Regions from separate parts of the Heyndrickxia sp. NPDC080065 genome, predicted to be linked through region 2. Evidence: predicted binding sites of a transcription regulator. Region 2 holds the regulator's gene; the other holds the start of a gene.

Region 1 (7,908 bases), on a different contig from region 2:
TTCTTAAACTTTTGCTTTTAAATCGAAAATCATAAGTAAGAAAGATATATCTTTTAAGAAAAGATGCCCTAAAGCTACATGATATTAGGATGATAGCCCATATACGAAATAGCAGCAGGTTAAAATCGGCTTTAAGATTTTTAACAATCAATGTGAAAACAGCCTTACATTAATATTTACAACAAACTTGATGAAATTTCCTTCTCGTTTCCTAGCGGACAATAAAAAAACTACTCCATTCTTACATGGAGTAGTTCTGCTCGTTATTGTTTGGCTTCATTTGAATAGATTGTTTCTTTTTGGATAAGTTCTCATTCTATATTAATTTTGGTGATAAGCTCTTTTCCCTATATAATAAATTCCATTCAAATTGGAAGATAAATTCGAATCGTAAAAATCCTAATACCGATTTTTACTTATTTTAAGAAACAACAAAGCTTACGAAAAGAGCCTTATTGTTTCACTTTCTCTTTTTCTTCCACTTTCTTATCCATTCGGATTCGATCTCTTTCTAAAATCGGTCTTAAATACTTTCCGGTATAGGATTCAGGGAGTTCAGCTATTTTTTCAGGTGTTCCTGTCCCCACAATGGTACCGCCTTTTGCACCACCCTCTGGTCCGAGATCGATTAGATAATCCGCGGTTTTAATAACGTCAAGATTATGTTCAATGACCAAAACAGTGTCACCATTATCGACTAGTCGCTGTAATACATCAAGAAGTCTTGATATATCATCGACATGAAGCCCTGTTGTTGGTTCATCAAGTATATATAATGACTTCCCATTCGATCTTCTATGGAGCTCAGATGCCAATTTAACACGTTGTGCCTCCCCGCCTGAAAGGGTCGTAGCAGGCTGCCCAAGTTGAATATAACCTAAGCCTACATCTAATATCGTTTGCAGCTTCCGTTTAATTTTAGGAATATTTTCGAAAAACTCTACAGAATCTTCGACTGTCATATTAAGTACATCTGCTATATTTATTCCTTTATATTTCACTTCTAATGTTTCACGATTATAACGCTTTCCATGACATACTTCACATGGAACATACACATCTGGAAGGAAATGCATTTCAATTTTAATAATTCCATCACCACGGCACGCTTCACAGCGGCCGCCTTTCACATTAAAACTAAATCGCCCTTTTTTATACCCGCGGATTTTTGCTTCATTGGTAGCTGCAAACACATCACGAATATCATCGAATACTCCAGTGTAGGTTGCTGGGTTTGAACGAGGTGTACGACCAATAGGTGACTGATCAATATCGATTACTTTTTCAAGATAATCAATTCCTTTTATCTCTTTATGCTCACCAGGCTTAGCTTTCGCACGATTTAGCTTTTGTGCCAAGGTCTTGTGTAAAACTTCGTTAACTAAAGTACTTTTCCCTGAACCTGATACACCAGTTACAGCTACAAAACTTCCTAGCGGGAACTTTACACTGATATTTTTAAGATTATTTTCTTTTGCACCCTTAATTTCTATATATCGACCATCAGGCTTGCGTCGATTAATCGGAAGAGGGATAAACTTTTTCCCTGATAAATACTGCCCCGTTAAGGAGTGAGGATCATTCATAACTTCCTCAGGTGTTCCTGCCGATATAATTTCTCCACCATGAACCCCAGCCCCTGGACCAATATCGATTAAATAGTCAGCAGCAAGCATCGTGTCTTCATCATGTTCAACAACAATTAACGTATTGCCAATGTCTCTCATATTTTGAAGAGTTTGAATCAGTCGGTCATTATCCCGTTGGTGTAAACCAATTGAAGGCTCATCTAAAATATAAAGAACACCTGTAAGCCTTGAACCAATTTGCGTTGCTAGACGAATCCGTTGTGCCTCCCCGCCAGACAAAGTTCCTGCTGCACGGCTTAATGTCAAATATTCCAAACCGACATTGACAAGAAAGCCAAGTCGTTCACGGATTTCCCGGAGAACTAAATTAGCAATTTGTTTTTCTTTTTCAGTAAGATCAAGCTGTAAAAATAATTGATCAGCATTTTCAATGGAGAGCTCTGTTACCTCTCCAATATGTTTGTTATTAATTTTTACGGCTAGGGTCTCTTCTTTTAATCGATAGCCTTTACACTTTGGACATGCTTGTTGTCCCATGTATTTTTCCATTTGCTCACGAATGTAATCAGAACTCGTTTCTCGATATCGTCTTTCTACATTTCGAATAACGCCTTCAAATTTGATATTGCCTTCGCGAATTTGGCCAAAATCATTTTCATAGCGGAAATAAATTGATTCATCACCACTGCCAAATAATATTTTATCCAACTGATCTTTAGGGAGATCCTTTACAGGCGTATCCATATCAATACCAAAATGAGTGCAAACCGCTTCTAGCAGTTGTGGATAGTACTGTGAACTTACCGGCTCCCACGGAGCAATGGCATGTTCTTTTAAAGAAAGTTCAGGATTAGGAATGATTAAATCTTTCTCTACCTCAAGCTTTGTTCCAAGACCATCACATTCTGGACAAGCACCGAATGGGCTATTAAAAGAAAACATCCTTGGCTCTAATTTATCAATTGAAAATCCACAATGTGGACATGCTAAATGTTCGCTAAATAAAAGTTCTTCTTCACCATTGACATCAATAATGACTTTTCCGTCAGCCAATTTTAATGCAGTCTCAAGTGAATCAGCAAGGCGAGAAGTTACTTCTTCTTTAATAACAATACGATCGACTACCACTTCAATAGAATGCTTTTTATTTTTTTCTAATACAATGTCTTCTCCTAAATCAAGCATCTCTCCATCAACACGAACACGCACAAAGCCTTGCTTTTTAATGTCCTCCAGGACTTTAACATGGGCACCTTTTCTTCCAGAAACGATTGGTGCCAATACTTGAAGTTTCGTTCTTTCAGGATATTCCATAATACGATCGACCATTTGTTCAATCGTTTGAGAGGTAATTTCGATTCCGTGTGTTGGACAAATCGGCCTCCCTACTCTTGCAAATAAAAGCCGTAAATAATCATAGATTTCCGTTACGGTTCCAACAGTCGAGCGTGGATTTCGACTTGTTGTTTTTTGATCAATAGATATGGCTGGAGACAAGCCTTCAATCGCATCCACATCGGGCTTATCCATCTGTCCTAAAAATTGTCTAGCATAGGCAGATAGTGATTCCACGTATCGACGTTGTCCTTCTGCATAAATCGTATCAAAAGCTAAAGATGATTTTCCTGATCCAGATAAACCGGTTAAGACAACTAATTGATCTCTTGGGATCGTGACATCAATATTTTTTAGATTATGTGCTCTCGCTCCTTGAACGATGATTTTATCTTTTGCCATTAAAACGTCATCCTTCCGCTTTCAATTCTAATAGTGTGTCTCGAAGCTGTGCTGCTCGTTCAAAGTCGAGGGCTTTTGCTGCTTCTTTCATTTCTGTTTCTATTTGTAGGATTAATTTTTCTCTATCAGCTTTTGTTAATTTAGTTGGCTTTGTTGTAGTTACATATTCTTCTGTTTCTTCTGCTGCACGGGTTGCACGAATCACATCCCGAATACCCTTTTGAATCGTTTGCGGTGTAATGCCGTGCTTTTTGTTGTATTCTTCTTGTACCGTACGGCGACGCTTTGTTTCTTCAATCGCTTTTGCCATAGAATCCGTTATTTTGTCAGCATACATAATTACTTGCCCGCGAGCATTACGGGCAGCACGACCAATCGTTTGAATTAGTGAACGTTCTGAACGAAGGAAACCTTCTTTATCTGCATCAAGTATCGTAACTAATGATACTTCAGGGATATCAAGTCCTTCCCTTAAAAGATTAATTCCCACTAGAACATCATATTTTCCAAGCCGCAAATCTCTAATGATTTCGATTCGTTCTAATGTTTTAACCTCTGAATGAAGATACTGAACCTTTATCCCAACTTCCTTTAAATAATCCGTTAAGTCTTCTGACATTTTTTTCGTTAATGTTGTGACGAGTACTCTCTCGTTTCGGGACACTCTATCATTAATTTCACCTAGTAAATCATCTATTTGGCCTTCAATTGGGCGTACATCAATTGTCGGGTCAAGAAGACCGGTAGGACGAATAATTTGTTCGACCATTTCAGGTGTGTGTTCGATCTCATATGGTCCAGGTGTAGCCGATACATAAACAATTTGATGTACATGCTTTTCAAATTCTTCAAATTTTAATGGGCGGTTATCTAAGGCAGATGGCAAGCGGAAACCATGATCAACAAGAACCTGCTTACGCGCTTGGTCACCATTATACATACCGCGAACTTGAGGAAGGGTCACATGCGATTCGTCAACAACAATTAAAAAGTCTTCAGGGAAATAGTCTAGTAGTGTATATGGTGTGGATCCTGAAGGGCGTAGTGTTAAATGACGGGAATAGTTTTCAATACCTGAGCAAAAACCCATTTCCCGCATCATTTCTAAGTCATAATTTGTCCGCTGCTCAAGCCTTTGTGCTTCTAACAATCGATTATTTTCTCGTAGATCCTTTAAACGATCTTCCAATTCTTTTTCAATATTTTGGATGGCTACTCGCATTTTTTCTTCTCTCGTTACGAAGTGGGATGCTGGAAAAATAGCTACATGTTCACGGTCACCGATGATTTCACCTGTTAACGCATCCACTTCACGGATTCGATCAATCTCATCACCAAAGAACTCAACACGGATACAATGCTCATCCTTTGATGCAGGAAAAATTTCAACGACATCTCCTCTTACACGAAAGGTTCCGCGTTGAAAATCAATATCGTTCCTTGCAAACTGAATATCGACCAATTTGCGAAGGAGCTGATTTCTTTCTATTTCCATACCCGTTCTTAATGAAAGCACCATTTCCCGATACTCTTCCGGAGAACCTAGACCGTAAATACAGGAAACACTCGCAATAATAATGACGTCATCTCTTTCAAATAAGGAAGAGGTTGCTGAGTGCCGTAATTTATCGATTTCATCATTTATGCTTGAATCCTTCTCGATAAATGTATCAGTTTGTGGGACATAGGCTTCTGGTTGATAGTAGTCGTAGTAGCTTACAAAATATTCAACTGCGTTATTCGGAAAAAATTCCTTAAACTCACTGTACAGCTGTCCTGCCAATGTTTTATTATGAGCAATGATTAATGTTGGTTTATTCACTTCCTTAATGACATTGGAAATGGTAAATGTTTTCCCCGTTCCTGTTGCACCTAGCAAGGTTTGATATTTTTTTCCGCTGCGAATTCCTTCAACAATTTTTCGAATCGCTCCTGGCTGATCCCCTTGCGGCTGATATTTCGACACTAGCTCAAATTGCTCGTTCAATTGATTTTCCTCCCATCCATTAAAGACTGCTCTATAGTTAGCCTTTTTTCTAAGACCTAGATTACACATTTTATTCATACTTCTTATTTTACCACAAACAGGTGTTTCTTAACCAGAAAAAAGCGAACAAATTTTCGGTTTTAATTAGGGATTGGATCTATTTACGAAAAGCAAAAATCTTTACGAAAACAACCAATAATAAAAAAGAACCTCAAAATTGGTTCTTTTCTTTTTACTATATTCTTTTTTCTAATGTAAATAGCTCTTCCTCTAAAGAATTCATCCGTTGATTCACCATTTTTTGCGCATCATAAATGGCTTGATTATAAAAAATGGGACCTAGTTTTTCCTTTATAAATATAAAATAATTTTCCGCAGCCAGGTCTCCTATTTCTTCATCTCTTTCATTCAGAAAAAAATGTTGGATCTCTCTAATTGCATTTTCTTTCATTTCTTTTGATATTTTCATCTGCTAAAACCCCTTAATGAATAAGAATGGAATAGTCATCAAAACAACCATAATAATCGGTATTACCTGAACGAGCTTAAAGGTTTTGAACGAGATATCCTTCTCAAAAAATGGTATCATTACCGGGGCAAAAAACCAATTGGCGATTCGACTTGCTCTTGACTTTTTTACAGAAAAATCAGGAACCGATATTTCGAATTCGTGTAATGTTTTTTTTAGTAAGGCGTCTTGTTCTTCCTGGTTATTTTTCATCGTCTTTCACCTCTAAGTCTTCTTTTAATCTCTTAAGTGCACGACTCAATCTTGATTTCACGGTTCCTAGCGGAATATTTAAGACCTCTGCTATATCCTTTTGAGTTAAATCATGATAATACATTAAAATAACTACCGCACGCAAGTTTTCCGGCAACGCTTGTAGGGCTGCCCGAACCGTTAATTTTTCCTCTGACGATATAGGCTGAGAAATTGGCTGGGCTAGAAAAGGGAGTAAGGCTTTAAGACGATTTTGACGGTTTATTTTCGTTATCATCGTATTGTAGGCAATTTGAAATAAATAGGTTTTGAATGATCCCTTTTCAGGATTATATTGATGTTTTTTCTTATGAAGCTTTTCAAATGTATCTTGAACAATATCAATGCTGAGCTGTTCATTGTTTGTATAACGATAAATAAAGCAATATAGGGGGTTTTTATAAGCTAAATAAATCGAATCTAGTGCATCAAGCTTTCCTTGTTGAAACTCGATAAATAATTCTTCGCAATTATTTAAACTCATCTGACCACCGCTCTTTAATTCCTTTATAAACAAAAGCAAGTTTTGTAATTAACCAAATAAATGTGAGTAGGCTAAAAACAAAGGTTTGATGAATAAAAAACTGAATAATTGGGCTCGCTATTGTATCCCCTCTTAGTAAAAAGATAAATAATCCTATTATACAAAGAAAGGTGTATATCGCCGATATTAAGATAATTGTATCCCAACGAGTCCAATAAAAGTAAATATCAGTTTTTTTAAAATCAACTTTCCCCCAACGATCTTTTACTACTTTTTTATGCATCGTAGCAACGACACCTGCAAAAGTGGTACCAAGAACTGCCACGACAGCACTACTTATGATCCAGCCGATTGATGTCATAATAAAACCACCTTTCTCCTATTTTACATACTTATACAAATGAAAGGTGGAAAAAGTTCTGATTAATTTATTATTTTACAAACTATCTGATTTTAAAATAAAGAAAAACGCTCATTGCATCTGTAATCATATGCACTAAGCGTTTTTACTTTCAGTATCTTTTGGTTTCTTTTTATTCCGATTGACCATTCTATTTGCATAGTAAAAACCAATGGTTAATGAAGCTGCATCAATGATAAACAATACCCATGTATGAGTATATCCTTTATATACAGAAGCAACGATCAATGCAACCGTTAATACTAATCCAACGATGTGATTATATGTAACCCTGGTGAAAAAAACGACAAGAATTCCAGGCAGAAAGATTGCCGCAATAATTTTATCTAGCATAAACCTCACCTCTAAGAAAAAAATCCTACCTCTATTTTTTTCTAAAACTGAAAAAAATACAAGAGGTAGGAATAAATTTCTTAAGACTCTAAATTTCCTTTAATTCATTTTTTGGTAATCTCATTTAATATACTACGTTTAATAAACATAAATCATACCTAGTCGGCAGTATTTCTTTGAGAAAATATTAAACACTTTTCATTTTCTTAATTAAGTCAAATGCGAAAAAAGCCTTCATTAAATACTTGCTTTTTTCTTCTCTTCTTTAAAGAACATCATAATGATCATTCCTATACAAAGAACAATAACTGCTGAGTAAAACCCGGATGCCATACTGCCCGTAAGATCTGCTAATAGACCTGTAAAGAATGGTGCAATGATTGAGGAAAGCATCCCCATAAAATTATAAAGACTAAACGCTACTCCATAATTTGATTCTTTAACATTCTCAGAGACCGCAGCGATCAGGAGTGGATCTAAAGCAATTTTTCCAAATAATCCATAAACAACTAATGCGACAATTAAAAGTGGAACACTATTTACATAAACCGTTGCCCATAATGCAATCGCTGCTATTGGAATCAGGATATATGCAAA
Region 2 (7,908 bases):
TAATTTATGAAATAGTGAAAAAAAAATTACTTTTTTGAGGATTATAAAATAAATGAAAGTGTAATCGTTTTTATCCTTCTCATCCTTTTTCCAAATAAAAAAGCACCTCAATTTTGAAGTGCTTTAGCTGCTTTCATTATTTTTCCAAAGTTTCTTGCAACAGATTCTTTAGATAATTTTTCAATTCTTTTTAGGTTAAAATACTATTAGCTGAATTGCCGTGTTTTATTTCTTCTAACAAAATAAAGGAAAACTAGTTGAATTAAAACAACAATTATAAATACAATACCCAAAATAGCGAATGTTATCATTTTTATTTCAGGAGTTTGAACTACACCTGCACCGTCAACTTTTCTTACCCCAATAACCACTGCTCCAGCAGCAAAAATGAATAGCCACACAATATTTATAACCCACCAAATTTTCATTTTCATAATAATCACCTTCTTTCTCAGAAATCTATCAAGCTCTATCTTATTAGCCCCATTGAGGGTTTGCGCCCCCTTTTTGTTAGTCGTTTTTCAGGGTTAACGATTCCTTTTACTTATTTCGACAAAAGGAGATATTTTCCTGCAAGATCACTTACTATTATTATTCGTCAATTTCATCTATTAAAAGCAAATAAAAAAACCACCTTTCTGCTGAATTTTTCAACAGAATAAGTGGTTTTTAAAAGAAATCAAGTAAAATAAAGCAAATTGATAGTAAAAATCAAATGAAGGTTTCACCTTTTTAGAAATTTTATAGGAGAAATTAACCTTTTTATTTGCTTAAAGAATGCCACAAACCCTTGATAATACTGGATTTCGTTTACTTCATTTGTTTATTCATGGCATTCATCATTTGATTGATTTTCTTCTGAGATGGTTTCATGCCCATTTGTGTCATCATCATTTTTAACATTTGTTCATTAATTGGTGGATTTTTCTTCAAGTAATTCATCATATATTTACGCGCAATGAAAAATCCAATAGCAATACCAGCAAGTAGTGCGACAAGTAATAGTAAATATCCCCACCAAGCCATAATAATCCTCCTTCATGTTGTCTATCTTACAGTGTACTAAATCCTCAATCATTATACAATATTTCCATTATGTTTCAAACGAATTTTCTTTCTTTTATTGGTTTTAACCATCCGAAACGTTCGTGTTCTAAATCTATTGCTAATAAACGTCCATCGTATTTTCTCAAAACTTCTAAAAATGCAGACTCCGAATCATAATTTCCCCATGCGTTTAATCGTAACATTTTTGACTCTATAAATAATTCAACCCCATTATAAAGATCGCTTCCACCGTATTTATAGATTTTATCCTCTTTAATAACATCCTTTTTCTTAGAAAACGCTTGTCCTAATAAATGATGAATATGTAAAACCGGGATTGGTTTTGTTATATATTCAATTTGTTTTCGAATAATATCCTTAAGTTTTCCGCTTACTTGGTAATATTCAGCAAATAAATCATAAAACATTCTTTCTCGTCCAAAATAATATTCTGCCACTTCATTCTCTATTAAATGGATTTGATAGGTACGCATGCTACCTCACTCCCCGAGTTTGAATTGTTTTATATTATTATAGACATACTTTTCTGTTTTTTTTGTCAAAAGCTGTTTGTAATAGAGAAATTTTTTGTCGAAATCAAATATCACACCGGAAAATAATCATATCTAAAGCTCGAATCCCATTCTCATAAATTGGACTTGAATAGCTTTCAAAGAAATTCTTCTTAATGGAGTCCATTCGAAAACCACATTTTTGATAAAAAGCAATATTATCAATACTGGAATTTGCTGTACCTACAATCATGGATTGGTAACCGTTTATTTTTGCTATTTTTTTTAGTTCTTCAATTACTTTCTTTCCTATTCCTTTTCCCCTATAGCTTTCAATAACTGCAATATTTTTTATTTCGAGAATTGGTTCTAATGTTATTAATACTACTCCAATGCACTGATTATCATAATGTATCGAAAACATCATCCCATCATACAGGTATTTATTAATCGCTACTTCATCTTCGTCAGCTATCAGGAGTAATTTCTTATATTTTTCTCGGTTCTTTTTCTCGATTTGTGTTAATTGTATCATTCTATTCATCCCTTCATTACGTAATTATATGTAATTCTTTATCCCTATTGATTGATAGCTCTTTATGGTGTGCTTTGATATAATATAAATATTCGTTTAAATTGGAATAAAAAGGACGGTTAGATATGAACATATTATGGGATTTTGATGGCACACTGTTCGATACATATCCTATCTATTCAAAAATTTTTAAAAAGGTAGTAGATGAAGACATTCCAGAAAAAGAAATCTATAAACTTTTAAAAATATCATTTTCACATGCAGTCAATTATTATCAGTTGTCTAAGGAGCAAATCGAAACTATGAACGAATATGAAGACAAGATTTCTCCAAAAGACATGCTTCCCTTTCCTCATGTAGAAAATATTTTAAAGTTTGCGAATAATAATGTTATCATGACCCATAAAACAAGAAAAGGTGTTAATGATATTTTAGATTATTATAATTGGAATCAATATTTTACTGAAATTATTACGATTGATGATGGATACCCACGAAAACCTCATCCTGCATCATACGAATATTTGCACAAAAATCACCAATTAGATTTAATCATAGGTGATCGCGAACTTGATATTTTACCAGGAAAGAAATTAGGGATTTACACTTGTCTTTTTCAAAACAATCAACCCGGAGCGGATTTCTATCTTTCTGATTATAAAGATTTTTCCAATGTGGTGAATATTTCAAAAGGAGGATAACCAAAATTATCCTCCTTTTACTTTTAATATTACAATAAGTTTTTCACACGAGATACTACATTTTCAACGGTAAATCCGTATTCTTTCAAAATTATTCCACCTGGTGCAGATGCGCCGAATCCATTGATTCCTAATATATCCCCTTCATCACCGACATAGCGTTCCCAACCAAATGGAGCTGCCATTTCAATTGCTAGACGTTTTTTCACTGATTTTGGAATTACTGACTCTTTATATTCCTTACTTTGTTGTTCAAAGCGATCCCATGATGGCATACTTACAACAGACGCGTGAATTCCATCTTGTTCAAGTACCTTTTGGGCTTCAATAGCAAGATTCACTTCAGATCCTGATGCAAGTAATAAAACATCTGCAATTTCACTATTAGCAGGAGAAACAACATAGGCACCTTTTGAAACACCATCTTGCGCATTTTCAGCAGTTGTTTTAAGAGTAGGTAATCCCTGTCTTGTTAAAACAAGTGCAGTTGGTTTATCTTTAGATGTTAAAGCTAGTCTCCATGCCGCAGCTGTTTCATTTCCATCTGCCGGACGAATAACAGAAAGGTTCGGCATTGTTCTTAAAGATGGTAATTGTTCAATTGGTTCATGTGTTGGACCATCCTCACCAACGGCAATACTGTCATGAGTGAAAACATATGTTACAGGTAAATTCATAAGAGCTGCTAAACGAATTGCAGGACGCAAGTAATCAGAAAAGACAAAGAACGTACCTCCGTAAACTTGCAAGCCTCCGTGAAGTGCCATTCCATTCATAGCTGCACCCATTGCAAACTCACGAACTCCAAACCAAATATTACGTCCTTCATAGTTGTCAGGAGTGAAATCTTTTTCACCTTTAATCATCGTATTATTTGATCCAGCAAGATCCGCAGATCCGCCAATGAATGTTGGAACTTGCTTAGCAATTGCATTTAACACTTCACCACTTGAAGCTCTGCTTGCCAAGCTTTTCCCTTCTTCATATACAGGAATATCTTGATCCCAATTTTCTGGAAGTTCCCCTTTGATTGCTCGATCTAATTGTTCAGCTAATTCAGGAAAGGCTTCTTTATATCCTGCAAAAAGCTCTTGCCATTCTTGTTCTTTTTTAATTCCTGGTTCCACAATTTTTTCATTAAAACGATCATATACTTCAGATGGAACATGGAAATCTTCTTCAAATGTCCATTTATAATATTCTTTTGTTAATTTTAATTCATCTGCCCCTAGTGGTGCACCGTGTACAGCAGACTTTCCAGATTTGTTAGGTGATCCATAGCCAATTACAGTTTTTACTTCAATGATCGTTGGACGTGTAACATCTGATTTTGCTTCTTCAAGTGCTTTAGCAATAGATTCAAAGTCATTTCCATCCTCTACTCGAATGTACTGCCAACCGTAAGATTTAAAGCGGCCTTCTACACTTTCAGAGAATGATTTGTCAAGGTCACCGTCTAATGAGATATCATTTGAATCATATAAAACAACAAGTCGACCTAATTTTAAATGCGCAGCTAGTGATGCAGCCTCGCTTGAAATACCTTCCATAAGGTCTCCATCACCACAAACTGCATATGTATTATGATTGACTATTTCGTAATTATCTTTATTATAAACACCTGCCATATGACGTTCAGCCATTGCCATACCAACTGCCATAGCAATCCCTTGACCTAATGGACCAGTTGTAGCTTCAACACCTTTTGTGTGTCCAAATTCAGGGTGTCCTGGTGTTTTACTGCCCCATTGACGAAATTGTTTTATTTCATCCATACTCAACCCATATCCAGCTAAATGGAGCAAGCTATAAAGAAGCATAGATCCATGTCCTGCAGATAATACAAAACGATCTCTATTAAACCATTCTGGGTTTTTTGGATTATGATTCATAATTCTAGTCCAAAGTGTATATGCCATTGGTGCTGCTCCCATAGGCAGTCCTGGATGACCAGAATTTGCTTTTTCAATAGCATCAATAGATAGTGTACGTATAGTTGTAACTGCTAACTGATCTGTTTTATCAAACAATGTACAAACATCCTCTCTATACATAAAGTACTTCACACCTTAATATTAAACATGTTTATATTATAACTCAACTATTTTGAAGTATAGTTTTTTCTTTAGCCAAATATCCTATTCTAAATGAACAAATACATAATAAAAAGGCTGAATAATCAGCCTTTAGTTGTAAATCCTGTCGTTTAATGCAGTCTTTTTTTCTCTTGAACTTCACGTACTTTTTGCGGTGTTACATCATTCCCATTAGGATCTATAACACGTACTGTTTCAATCGTATTTTTCATAGACGAACGAAAACTCTCCAAATACTCCCGACGAAGACGAGATTGTTCCTTTGCTTCAGCTTCAGTTAATCCTTGATTTTTAGCCTTTTTTGACAAGGCATTAATTCTTGCTATTTTATCTTTAGAAAGCATACTGCTACTCCTTTTTGTGTAGAACTACAATATCTTAATTCCATTTTATTTAGGGTAATAATACTAGATCTAAAAGGAGTAATCAAGAAAAAAAGACTATTTACTCTTCTTCTTGTCGAATATATTCTTGATACCTTCTATGGACAGTAGCTTTTGAAACATCATATCCAAATCCCCTTAGAGTTGCGGCAATCTCTGAAAATGTTAGTTCATTTTCCCTTAATCTAATAATCTCTTCAATCGGCAGCTCTTTTCGTTCACGTCCACTCTCATTCCCGTGATCTTTAAGGTTATTTTCTGGCCTAAACCCTTTTTCAACAGCCCTTTTCATACCTCTTTTAATCTTCAAATTATGTAATTTTCGTTGATATTCCTCGACCATACTTACTATATTTAGCACCATCGAATCGGACTCTGATAGTTCTAATTCCCCTTGGTGAGAGATGCTGTACACTTGCACACCTTCTTTAAAAAGAAAGTGAAGAAGAGCTATTTTTGCATTTCCTCTTCCAAGTCTTGTTTCATCTTGAACTAAAACCGCCTCTATTTTCTCTCGTTTAATAATATCTAGCATACCCAATACCCCAGGGCGATCTAGATGATACCCGCTCGCTTGATCAAGTATAACTTCAACCACTTGCAAATTCCATTTATCAGCGATCTCTAATAATTCAGATTCCTGTCTTTCTAAAGAGGTTTCCTGCGTATGTTTTTTTGTACTAACGCGGCAATATATAATTGTTTTCATTCTTTATTTTTTCTCCAAATCTAATGCTAGTTGATTTTTATCGTTTAATTGACTCTTTACTTTTACTGGTATAACAATCTTTTCACCTGGTTTAATAATATCATTTCTCAAATGATTTTTTTCTGATACCCAATCTATAAATTCCTGAGAATTCATTGAATGCTCTTCCGAATAGATCTGGGCCAGTTTCCATAGTGATTGTCCTTCAGTTATGATTATTTCTTGATAAGAATTTGATTCATCCTTAGTAGATAGCAAAGTATATAAACCTATGAATAATGACAAAACTATTAACATAATAACATAAGAATATTTTTTCCATAAAATAAGCATTTTTCATCACCCTCGAATATATGTTCGTTTAATTGATTTTATTATAGTGCGAACACTTGTTTGAAGTCAACACTTTTTTTCGAACTTATGTTTGTATAGTTGGAAAGATAATGCTATAATGGAATCAAGCTAAAGAAAAGTTTAATAGTCGGGGTGTAAATAATGACAAAACTTTCAAAAAGACAACAGGATATCCTGGATTTTATTAAACAGGAAGTTAAATCTAAAGGATATCCGCCATCAGTTCGTGAAATTGGAGAAGCAGTTGGTCTTGCATCAAGTTCAACCGTACATGGGCACTTATCTCGTTTAGAAACTAAAGGATTAATACGGAGAGATCCTACTAAGCCACGTGCAATTGAAATACTTGACTTAGATTCAGAAAATATCCCTCAGCAAAATGTTGTAAACGTTCCTTTACTCGGAAAAGTAACTGCAGGATTACCTATTACGGCTATCGAAAATATTGAAGAGTTTTTTCCTCTTCCAGAACAGCTTGCCCCTGCTGACGAAAACATTTTTATGTTAGAAATTGTCGGTGAAAGTATGATTGAGGCAGGTATTTTAGATGGAGACTATGTTATTGTTCGACAACAGCAAACCGCTATAAATGGCGATATTGTTGTTGCTATGACAGAGGACGATGAAGCAACAGTAAAGAGATTTTTTAAAGAGAAAAACTATTTCCGTCTACAACCCGAAAATTCCACAATGGCTCCTATTATTTTAAATAATGTAACAATTCTAGGGAAAGTAATCGGGCTATATCGGCAGTTGGTGCATTAATTGTAAAAACATCCATAATAATCGTTTTCAAGTATGAAACGATTATTATGGATGTTTTTTTGGACTTCAGCAACTTTAACGTAACCATATATCAATTTTTGTCAGATAGGTTGTTTCTTTCTTTTAAAAGATCACGTATTTCCCCTAATAATTTTTCTTCATTTGATAAAGTCGGTTCTGGTTCAACTGTCTCTTCTTTTTTCTTAAAACGTTCAAAGAAACGAATAAATAAAAAGATTGAAAAGGAGATAATTAAAAAGTCAACGACATTTTGAATAAACTGTCCATATTTAATTTTTGCAATATGAAGATCAGTAAAATCAAACCCTCCTAAAAGTGTACCTAAAATCGGCATAACAATATCTCCAACTAAAGAAGACACAATCTTCCCAAATGCAGCTCCAATGATTACCCCGATAGCTAAATCCATAACATTGCCTTTTAAGGCGAACTTTTTAAAATCATTTAACATAAAATAGACTCCCCCTTAAACTATATTATTGAATAATTACCCAAGAATAAATTTCGTTTTTAGTATGATTTTATAAGGGCATATGTATTAAATAATATTTTATATTACTTTTTTACACAAGACTTCTTTTTCATTTGTATAGATGACAAAATAGATTTTTAAATTATTATTTTTCCATCAGTATAAATTTTTTAATAATCTGAATAAGTTGTTCTGTTATACTAAAGTCACTACTTATAACCCCTGGAGGTGCCACATGTTATGATACCAAGAATCACAGTACTTACAATAGGTGTTGACGACTTAGAAAGATCATTGAAATTCTATCGTGATG

Evidence for each region. The regulator LexA, encoded in region 2, represses DNA repair genes until DNA is damaged. The targets are predictions, from matches to a motif close to CGAACATATGTTCG.
Region 1: uvrB (excinuclease ABC subunit UvrB) is a predicted target of LexA. The motif match lies at 5,437-5,450, and genes of this name have one in related genera.

Annotation. Positions count from the first base shown of each region.
Region 1 is NZ_JBNNWS010000016.1:112,322-120,229, forward strand. It holds gene uvrA (excinuclease ABC subunit UvrA) at 453-3,326, opposite strand; gene uvrB (excinuclease ABC subunit UvrB) at 3,334-5,313, opposite strand; gene ACQKP0_RS19130 (DUF2164 domain-containing protein) at 5,549-5,782, opposite strand; gene ACQKP0_RS19135 (hypothetical protein) at 5,786-6,034, opposite strand; gene ACQKP0_RS19140 (RNA polymerase sigma factor) at 6,024-6,557, opposite strand; gene ACQKP0_RS19145 (hypothetical protein) at 6,544-6,918, opposite strand; gene ACQKP0_RS19150 (CsbA family protein) at 7,054-7,311, opposite strand; gene ACQKP0_RS19155 (MFS transporter) at 7,549-7,908, opposite strand, start outside.
Region 2 is NZ_JBNNWS010000004.1:59,307-67,214, forward strand. It holds gene ACQKP0_RS05310 (DUF3923 family protein) at 207-434, opposite strand; gene ACQKP0_RS05315 (YneF family protein) at 811-1,026, opposite strand; gene sirA (sporulation inhibitor of replication protein SirA) at 1,101-1,541, opposite strand; gene ACQKP0_RS05325 (GNAT family N-acetyltransferase) at 1,645-2,094, opposite strand; gene ACQKP0_RS05330 (HAD-IA family hydrolase) at 2,220-2,795, shown strand; gene tkt (transketolase) at 2,825-4,825, opposite strand; gene ACQKP0_RS05340 (DUF896 domain-containing protein) at 5,002-5,235, opposite strand; gene ACQKP0_RS05345 (YneB family resolvase-like protein) at 5,336-5,983, opposite strand; gene yneA (cell division suppressor protein YneA) at 5,987-6,316, opposite strand; gene lexA (transcriptional repressor LexA) at 6,479-7,102, shown strand; gene mscL (large-conductance mechanosensitive channel protein MscL) at 7,194-7,574, opposite strand; gene ACQKP0_RS05365 (VOC family protein) at 7,836-7,908, shown strand, end outside.